Regions from separate parts of the Roseburia sp. TF10-5 genome, predicted to be linked through region 1. Evidence: a T-box and tRNA genes for the amino acid it is inferred to sense, from the RefSeq annotation. Region 1 holds a T-box; the other regions hold tRNA genes.

Region 1 (3,167 bases):
TTGAAGCCGACAACCAGAAGATACGGCACCTTCTGCACCTGTCCTTCACGCATACGATAGCCAAGCTTCTCGGATCTGTCATCGAGTTCTACACGGACATCCTTTGCCTCTAAGGCATCGCAGATTTCCTTTGCATAAGCAGTCAGTTCCTCGTTGTCTGTCTTAACCGGCATCACGCGAACCTGAACCGGAGCCAGCCATGTCGGCAGATTTCCCTTGGTCTCCTCAAGGATATATGCCATGAAACGATCGAGGGAACCAAGAATTGCACGATGCAGAACAACCGGTGTCTTCTTCTCGCCATCGCGGTCTACATAAGACAGATTGAATTTTGCCGGGAGGCAGAAATCAAGCTGGCAGGTAGAAAGTGTGATCTCATTGCCGACTGCAGGCTGTACGTTTACATCCAGCTTTGGTCCATAGAAAGCAGCCTCTCCAATTTCCTCTGTATAATCAATTTTCAGATCATTCAATACCGTGCGGAGTGCATCCTCTGCCTTGTTCCACATAGCATCATCATCATGATACTTTTCTTTGTTTGCCGGATCACGCAGAGACAGTACACAACGGTAATTGGTAATTCCGAAATCCTTGTAGGTACTGAAAATCAAGTCTACAACCTTGGTAAACTCATCCTCAATCTGCTCTGGTGTTACAAACAGATGCGCATCGTTCTGACAGAAATGTCTGCCTCGCTCGATACCCTTTAACGTTCCGCTGGATTCGTAACGGAAATCATGTGCGATCTCACCGATACGGATCGGCAGATCCTTATAGGAATGTCTTCTGTTTGCATAGATCATCATATGATGCGGGCAGTTCATCGGACGAAGAACGAAAGACTCTCCCTCCATCTCCATTGGTGGGAACATGTTTTCTTTGTAGTGATCCCAGTGACCAGATGTCTTGTACAGATTTACGGTACCGACACAAGGAGTCATAACATGCAGATAGCCCAGCTTTCTTTCCTTGTTCTTGATATAGTTCTCCAGCTCCTGCCAGATCACATATCCCTTCGGAAGGAACATCGGAAGTCCACGGCCAACCAGATCATCAACCATAAACAGGTTCATGTCCTTTCCGATTTTTCTGTGATCTCTTTCCTTTGCTTCCTCTAAAAGCTTAAGGTGTGCCTCCAGCTCCTCTGCGGTCGGGAAACATACACCATAAATTCTCTGCAGCACTTTGTTTTTGCTGTCACCTTTCCAGTATGCACCAGAGTGACGGATCAGCTTGAAGTTTCTGCAAAGTTTTACATTGTCTACGTGCGGTCCACGGCACAGATCCGTAAAATCGCCCTGATCATATACGGTAATATTTCCATCTTCAAGATCGGAGATCAGATCCAGTTTATACTCATCATTCTGGAACATCTCCATAGCCTCTGCCTTAGAAACTTCACGTCGCATGATTTTCTTTCCGGATTTTGCAATCTTTTTCATCTCTTTTTCGATCTTTTCGATATCCTCATCACGGATTACATCTTCCCCAAGATCTACATCATAGTAAAATCCCTCTGCAACAACCGGTCCAACCCAGAATTTTGCCTGTGGGTACAGATGCTTGATTGCCTGTGCCATCAGATGTGCACAGGAATGATTCAGTGTTTTTAATTCTTCATTTTCCTTAAAGTTTACCATTTTACGTTAACTCTCCTTCTTTTGGTATGGAAATAAAAAAGCACCCCGGATATGCATGACATATCTAAGGGTGCTTTATACACGGTTCCACCTTAATTCTTTTACTCTTTGGCTTATAACGCAGCTACACGGTGACGCTTCTTTCGCGCACAGCTCAGGAGTGGTCTTCATGAAATCTTTCCATAAACGGCTCACACCATCTGCCGTTCTCTCTGTATGTTTCAATTTCACTACTTGTTCCGTCAATGCTTTTTTCTATTCTTATGCATTGTACCACGTTCTGATTTCTAATACAATAGGGTAATTTTGCTAATCTGCTTTTTCATCCATATAAGTAATTTTCAGATCGAACGACCACGGAATATCGGAAAGATACTGTTCCTTATAATAATTATTTTCTTTTGTAATTTTTTTCCGGAAACGGAAGGAATCCGGAGTAAAAATCACAAGCAGATATGTATTTCCTTTCTTTAAGCGATACGTATTTTTTTCAGATTCCATACTGTATCTGGAAATACTGTCTTTTTTCTTCTGCAGTTCCCTCTGGATAGCGCTTGTATACCCTGCCGAATTTTTTATTGCACGATTCGCACTTCTCGTAAGTTTTTTCGATGCGTTGACATCATACCATACTTTGCCATAACCACTTGCAAAAGTTCTGGAAAGAAACTGATAGTAGGTACTGTTCCATGGGTCATAAATCTCATACCCGCTTTTTAACTCTTTTGGCAGAAACATGAGATAATTGTTATCATTATAGATCACTTCATTCTTGGATTTTCCCTTAAAATCACTTTCCGTAAACTGGTATTTACCGCTCTTTCTACATTGAAATTTTACAAATGAAACATTTTCCCCAATGCCATCATCATCCACATAACTAGTATTTGCCTTTCCAGTCATACCAGACACATTAATGACGTTCCTGCCCTCATACAATGCCGGGACCTGCTGCATCGTGTAATTATACACACTTTTTGAAATCAGTTTTCTCTCATAGGCGCTTGTCTCCATCTGTCTGTAAGTCAGTTTATCGGCATTGGACTTATTTACCAGATTTCCTGTCATCAGTGCTGTAATGGAATGCACCATTGCCGCATCCGCATAATCCATTTCAACCGGTGTCACAGCAAGCGCTGCCAGAATCACAGCCAGAACAAAACAAACTCTCTTTTTCCACATTTGTCTGAGCATAAATAAATAATCCTTTTTTGTTATTATTTTATTCTATCTTTCCGATTCCTTCAAGTACTTTCTGCTCTATTTTCATTATCTCATAAATAAAACCATCAGCCACCTTACCGCAAATGCTGCCACCCAGGCGATCATACACTGCCAGATCACCATGCCTACTGCCCATTTTCGTCCAAGTTCCCGGCGAATGGAAGCAATTGCCGCGATACACGGCGTATACAACAGGCTGAACACCAGAAGTGAAGCTGCCGCTACCGGCGCCAATGCATCCTTTACTGCTCCTCCAAATAAAATTTCCAGAGTTGAGATCACGCTCTCCTTTGCCATAACGCC
Region 2 (3,167 bases), on a different contig from region 1:
CGCACATGTGCAATGGAACCCTCAATATCCTGCTTGTAAAATTTCTGGTCAAACGAAATGGATGCATTAAAATTGTAAACCAGCTGGTCTGTCTCCTTCGTAAATCTTCCGCCCCATAACTGTGCCATATCTAAATTCCTCTCTTTCTTAAATTCTTTGTTTTTTTATAAAATCTGTTCTTCCTGCTGTCTGCGCAGTACGATTTCACGGTCGCGGTCACGCTTGGAATACACACACCCACAGTAGTACTGCCGGTACATGTGATACTCCTTAGAAATTTCGGTCGACTTTTTATAGCCTTCCTTCTTTTTAAAATCCGAAAACAGATAACGGACACCAAAGGTATCTGCCAGTTCTGCTCCGATCTGATTTAACTTTTCCGCATTTTTCAGCGGACTGATGGATAGTGTTGTCGTAAAGAAATCAAATCCGTGCGCTTTTGCATAGGACGCAGCCTCGGAAAGCCGCAGCCGGTAACAGGCAAAACAGCGCTCTCCCCCTTCCGGGATCTCTTCCATGCCCTTTGCCATATCGTAAAACCGCTGTGTATCGTATGCACCTTCCACAAAAGAAACCGGATATTTTGTAGGAAACTCAGCAATAAAACGTTCCTGCTCCTTTGCCCGCATATGATATTCTTCCGGCGGATAAATATTGGGATTGTAATAAAATACCGTTACATGGAAATGTTCTGCAAGACATGCAATACAATAAGAACTGCACGGTGCACAACAGCTGTGCAAAAGGAGGCTTGGAGCCTCCCCTGCCGTACAGTTTTCACGGATCAGATCTTCCATTATTTTCTGATAATTTTTTTTATTCATCTTTCATCTGTATACATCTGATTAAAAATTTCTTTTCCGGTCTGCGTCCGGAAAATTTGCTGATATGCCTGTTCAATTCCGTGACGATTGACGTCATCTTCATATAAATTGACCAGAAAATCTGCCTCCACCAGAATCTGATAATCCAGTCCTTCGATATTATCATATGTATGATGATGTCCGATCAGATAGCAGATACGGTCGATCAGATAATTTTCAATTCCCACATCGGAAAGCATTCTCTGTGCCACAATCGGTCCTTCCTGCTCCTGCAGCTTTCCGTCACACCGTCCATACTTTTCTTCTGCCGGACGGATTCCAATGTCATGGGTATAAGCAGCTGCTTCCAATATAAAAAGGGATGTCTCGTCAAGCCCTTCTTTTGTTCCGATGATTCTTGCGAAACTATGCACTTTCATGAAATGCTGAATCCGTTTCGGATCTCCGGAAAAAAAGGCGATCATCTGTAAAAACAGCTCATCCAGCTGTTGCCTGCTGTAATAACTACTGTCACTACTGTCCATTGTGTGTTTCTCCTTTATCTAACATCTGCAGTGCAAACGTCGCTGCAATGTAAACAACTGCACATAAAATAATCAATACTGTTTTTTTCCCGGCAACACCGGCACAAAGTTCTGCCAGAATAAGAAGTCCATGCACCCAGAGTTCCGCATGATGCAGCATCACTGCAATAACTGCCTCAATGATAACAAGCAGACACATAGGAACTACCGGAACGTTAAGGACTCTCACCCCTACAATCACCATAATTGCAACAATTGCTGCAAAGGCCAGTAATGTCGGTACCTGAAACGTCTTTTTGTTCTTGTCCATTTTTTACCTCAACCTTTATTCTTATTTTCTTTGTCTGCGCCCATTATACCAATTTCATGCCTAAGAAACAAGCACTTTTTAAAGTAAAAAAGACACGTCTTCCATCGGATACCCGATACAAAACGTGTCTGAAACGAAGCCAATAAGGGGACTCGAACCCCTGACCCACGCATTACGAATGCGTTGCTCTACCAACTGAGCCATATTGGCAAAACGTACTTGTATATAATACCAAAACCGATTCAGAAAATCAACTGTTTTTTCATAAAATTTATATTAAAAAAAGATTGACTTTTCACATGGATTCTGTAGAATAGAAATTGTTGAGTTTATAATTAGTAAACAAAAAATCAACTAACAATCATGTTTCATAAATTTACGGGAGGCATGCCATGGACATTGGACACCGCATGAAAGAACTGCGCATCCAGTACGGACTGACGCAACAGGAGCTGGCGGACCGTGCCGAGCTGACCAAGGGCTTTATCTCACAGTTGGAACGAAACCAGAACTCTCCGTCCATCGGAACTCTTCTGGATATCATCCAGTGCCTTGGTACGACACCAGCAGAATTTTTTACAGATGAAGAGCCGGAACAGATTGTTTTCAAACAGGAAGATTATTTTGAAAAAACCGACGAAGAAAAACACTGCTGTATTGAATGGGTCGTTCCCAATGCACAGAAAAACCAGATGGAACCGGTTCGTCTGACTTTACACGCCGGTGGACGGTCAGAAGTTTATCAGCCCCATGAGGGGGAGGATTTCGGTTATGTAATCAAAGGAAACGTCCGTATCCACTATGCCGGACAAAACCAGACGGTACATGCCGGGGAATCTTTCTATTTTAAAGCAGGGAAAAAGCATTATCTGGAAAACACCGGTGCAAAAGATGCTGTCATCATCTGGGTGACTACCCCACCAAATTTTTAAGAGGACAAACGTATGAGTAAACATTTAATTGATTTTATTGGAATTTCCAAATCCTACGATTCCAATCTTGTGTTGGATGATTTAAATCTGTATGTCCGGGAGAATGAATTTTTGACCCTTTTAGGTCCGTCCGGATGCGGAAAAACTACAACCCTGCGTCTGCTGGGAGGCTTTGAAAGCCCAGACAAGGGACAGATTCTGTTTGACGGACAGGATATCACAGCTCTTGCCGCCAATGAACGGAAACTGAATACCGTTTTTCAGAAGTATTCTCTTTTCCCGCATATGTCCATCGCCGAAAACATTGCATTCGGCCTTAAAATAAGTAAGAAAAGCAAAGCATATATTCAGGATAAAATCAAATATGCCTTAAAACTGGTCAATCTGGAAGGATTTGAAAACCGTTCGGTCGATTCTCTCTCCGGTGGTCAGCAGCAGCGTATCGCCATCGCCCGTGCGATTGTAAACGAGCCAAAAGTCCTTCTTTTAGATGAACCTCTCGGTGCACTTGATTTAAAACTGCGTCAGAACATGCAGTATGAGCTCATCCGTCTGAAGGAAGAACTGGGAATTACTT
Region 3 (3,167 bases), on a different contig from region 1:
GGCTTCCGCTGAGCGCAGCGTACAGGCCATGGCAGTGGACGCACTGCTTGCCGCCAGCAACAGTGGTGCCGTTTCCCTGGATACGGTACAGCAGATCCTTGGATTTACCCCGCAGACCGATGCACCGGTTGATACGTCTCCGGTCACGGATACCCCGGCAATTTCCAGTTCTTCTGCAACAAATAGTACCACCTCCTCCGGCAGTGTTTCTTCTCCGGAGAACCTCGAAGAATATTTCAAAGAAGCTTCTGAAACATACGGTGTGGATATCAACCTGCTCAAAGCCATTGCCAGGCAGGAATCCAATTTCAATCCATCCGCAACCAGCTCTGCCGGTGCCATGGGTGTCATGCAGCTGATGCCGTCCACCGCAAAAGGACTTGGTGTTACAAATGCATACGATGCACAGGAAAATATTATGGGTGGTGCCAAACTGATGGCGCAGAACTTAAAGAAATACAACGGAGATGTTTCCCTTGCGCTTGCCGCATACAATGCCGGTGGTGGAAATGTCGACAAGTACGGTGGGATTCCACCGTTTAAGGAAACACAAAATTATGTCAAAAAGGTGCTTGGTTATTATCAGAATTCCAACGCTTAATTTCTAAAAAGAACCCGTAAAGACGAACGCTCTGCTGTTCATCTTCACGGGTTTTTTACTGCCTAAAGAAAATCTGATTATAATTTGAATTTGGAAAGAAGATCTCCAAGACTTGTTCCGGCCGTTTCATTTGAGCTGTACTCGATTGCCTCTGCCTCTTCTTCCTCCTGCGGCTTTTCCATAATATCTTCCAGCGCTTTCATGCTCAGGCTGACTTTTCCATCGTTGGTATTTAAAATCTTCGCCTTTACTTTCTGTCCCTCTTTTAAAACTTCATGAACGGAAGAGATCCGCTTCTGGCTGATCTGTGAAATATGAACCAGACCGCTGATGCCATTCCCGATATTGATGAATGCTCCGTATGGCATAATGGATTCTACGGTTCCCTCTACCACAGATCCAGGCACAAGCATGGCAATCCGATGATTTCTTTCTTCCTCGCGCTCCTGTCTTGCCACAACTTTTCCGGACAATACCAGTTTATTCTTCTCAGGATCTACGGTAATCACAACGACACGCACATCTTTTCCGATCCATGCATCCGTGTCTTCCACATAATCTGCGGACAACTGGGATGCCGGAATGAATGCACGGATTCCTTCTAAGAATGCAACCACACCACTCGGCACACTCTCTTTGATCCGGACAGTCACAACCGTCTGCTGCTCCATCATCTCCCTGAGTTTATCCCAGGCAAGCACTTCGTTTGCTTCCTTTTTCGACAATTCGATGTTTCCGTGTCCGTCATCTGTACGCACAACCGTTGCCTCGATGATGTCTCCCGGCTGTAATTCTTCCTTCGCATGAAAATCCGGATCATTGCTCAGATTTTCAATTTTGATAATTCCCGGTGCATAATAATTCAGGTCAAGTGTCACTTCTTCATCGGTTACTGCTACCACAGCTCCACTGACAATATCTCCTTCGTTAATCGTGCGGAAAGAACGTTCCAGCTCCTTTTCATAATCCTTCATTGATTCCATCTGCAAAACCTCCTTTAAAATATCTGAAAAATTGCAAAACGGCAGAACCCCAAAGGATTCCACCGTTTTATGAAGCGAGCTGATGACGGGAATTGAACCCGTGACCCCTTCCTTACCAAGGAAGTGCTCTACCTCTGAGCCACATCAGCATCTCGTTGACCGCGTCAACTCCTACATCATACATGGTATTTTCTAAATTGTCAAGAATTTTTTAATTATTTTATCAGATTACAGTTCCCAGCGTGTTGCCGTTTTCCCCTGATGTGATCCGCAATGATTACAGCCCGGAAAACATGCCCCTATGGGTCAGGGCTGTAATCATGCAATCATTTGCACCGCAGTGCAAAGCCTGACAGTATAACGCGTGGTTATCAGACAATTTTTAAATTTCAATTACATATCTCTCATATGCATTGATCACTTTGGTATCTCCGATGAAATCCTCCCGCGGAATATCCCTTCCATAATTCATATGCATATGTCCATGTACAAAATATTTCGGATGGTATTTGTTAATCACACGATAAAATGCATCAAACCCTTTATGGCAAAGATCTTCCCCATCATGCATACCGCCTGCCGGGGCATGTGTCACCAAAATATCAATGCCCCCTTTTCGGCGTATTTTCCAGAAAAGTCTCCGGATGCGGCGTTCCATCTGCACTTCCGTATACTGGTTCACCCCTGGTTTATAACGGTAAGATCCTCCCAGTCCGAGAATCCTTATCCCATGAAACATATACACGGTATCTTCAATACAGATACATCCCTCCGGGGGCTTTCTTTTGTACTTATCATCATGGTTTCCATGCACATACAATACCGGAACTGCAATCATCGTTGCGATAAATGACAGATAATCTGCTTTCAGGTCACCACAAGAAATTACCAGGTCAATATCCGCATAGTCTTCTTTTCGAAAGAAATCCCAGATTTTCTGAGATTCTTCATCTGCTATTACTAGTATCTTCATTTTTTCATTTTTTCCTCTACACCTTTTATCTGGACAACCGGACGTGCCTCTGCACGTAATTCTCCCATTGTCGGTATCTCCCCAATGACATTATCTGTCAGCCAGTCCATCTCCATGATGGCTTCCGGTTTCATGGCTTTATCCTTCTTGTTTTTGAGTGTCCCGTCCTGTGCACGGATTTCTCCGTAAAACGGCACAATATCTCCCTTTTTAATATCACTCTTTAAGTGATCCACCAGACGCTTGACCCCGGTCGGTACATTCTTCGAACAGATCAGGTCAATCACACCCGCAGACATTCCCCACCAGTAGTTGAGTGCCCTGCCCTCAGAATTTTCTTCCGACTGGTAAGATCCCGCAAGAATACTCTGGATCATTTTTTCATAGAATACACCCCAGTTCCAGAGTGGCATCACCAGATTCAGTTTCCTTCCATCCTCCGAACACTCATACAGCCCAAACTGCCTGCCCGGATCGCGCGGTGTAATCATATCCTGATCCGATACCACCTGAATATTGTTGTCCTTTAAGAACCGTTCCCTGTCATAATTTTCACTGGTGGACCATGCAAGATAAATCCTTGCCCGTGGATTGGTAAAACTTGCTCCCA

The links. The T-box of region 1 lies ahead of thrS (threonine--tRNA ligase). A T-box ahead of a tRNA ligase gene usually reads a tRNA of that ligase, here a tRNA-Thr.
Region 2: it has a tRNA-Thr gene. The T-box ahead of thrS (threonine--tRNA ligase) is inferred to sense a tRNA for this amino acid. The anticodon was not compared.
Region 3: it has a tRNA-Thr gene. The T-box ahead of thrS (threonine--tRNA ligase) is inferred to sense a tRNA for this amino acid. The anticodon was not compared.

What each region holds. Positions count from the first base shown of each region.
Region 1 covers NZ_QTYW01000007.1:96,550-99,716, forward strand. Annotated here, with positions in the region: gene thrS (threonine--tRNA ligase) at 1-1,640, opposite strand, end outside; T-box leader at 1,704-1,895, opposite strand; gene DXD06_RS08930 (hypothetical protein) at 1,950-2,834, opposite strand; gene feoB (ferrous iron transport protein B) at 2,910-3,167, opposite strand, start outside.
Region 2 covers NZ_QTYW01000001.1:307,398-310,564, forward strand. Annotated here, with positions in the region: gene argH (argininosuccinate lyase) at 1-128, opposite strand, end outside; gene DXD06_RS01590 (epoxyqueuosine reductase QueH) at 165-824, opposite strand; gene DXD06_RS01595 (HD domain-containing protein) at 821-1,348, opposite strand; gene DXD06_RS01600 (hypothetical protein) at 1,338-1,658, opposite strand; tRNA gene DXD06_RS01605 (tRNA-Thr) at 1,796-1,868, opposite strand; gene DXD06_RS01610 (cupin domain-containing protein) at 2,051-2,590, shown strand; gene DXD06_RS01615 (ABC transporter ATP-binding protein) at 2,603-3,167, shown strand, end outside.
Region 3 covers NZ_QTYW01000015.1:16,033-19,199, forward strand. Annotated here, with positions in the region: gene DXD06_RS18190 (lytic transglycosylase domain-containing protein) at 1-601, shown strand, start outside; gene DXD06_RS12555 (30S ribosomal protein S1) at 679-1,584, opposite strand; tRNA gene DXD06_RS12560 (tRNA-Thr) at 1,662-1,733, opposite strand; gene DXD06_RS12565 (metallophosphoesterase family protein) at 1,967-2,557, opposite strand; gene DXD06_RS12570 (BMP family ABC transporter substrate-binding protein) at 2,554-3,167, opposite strand, start outside.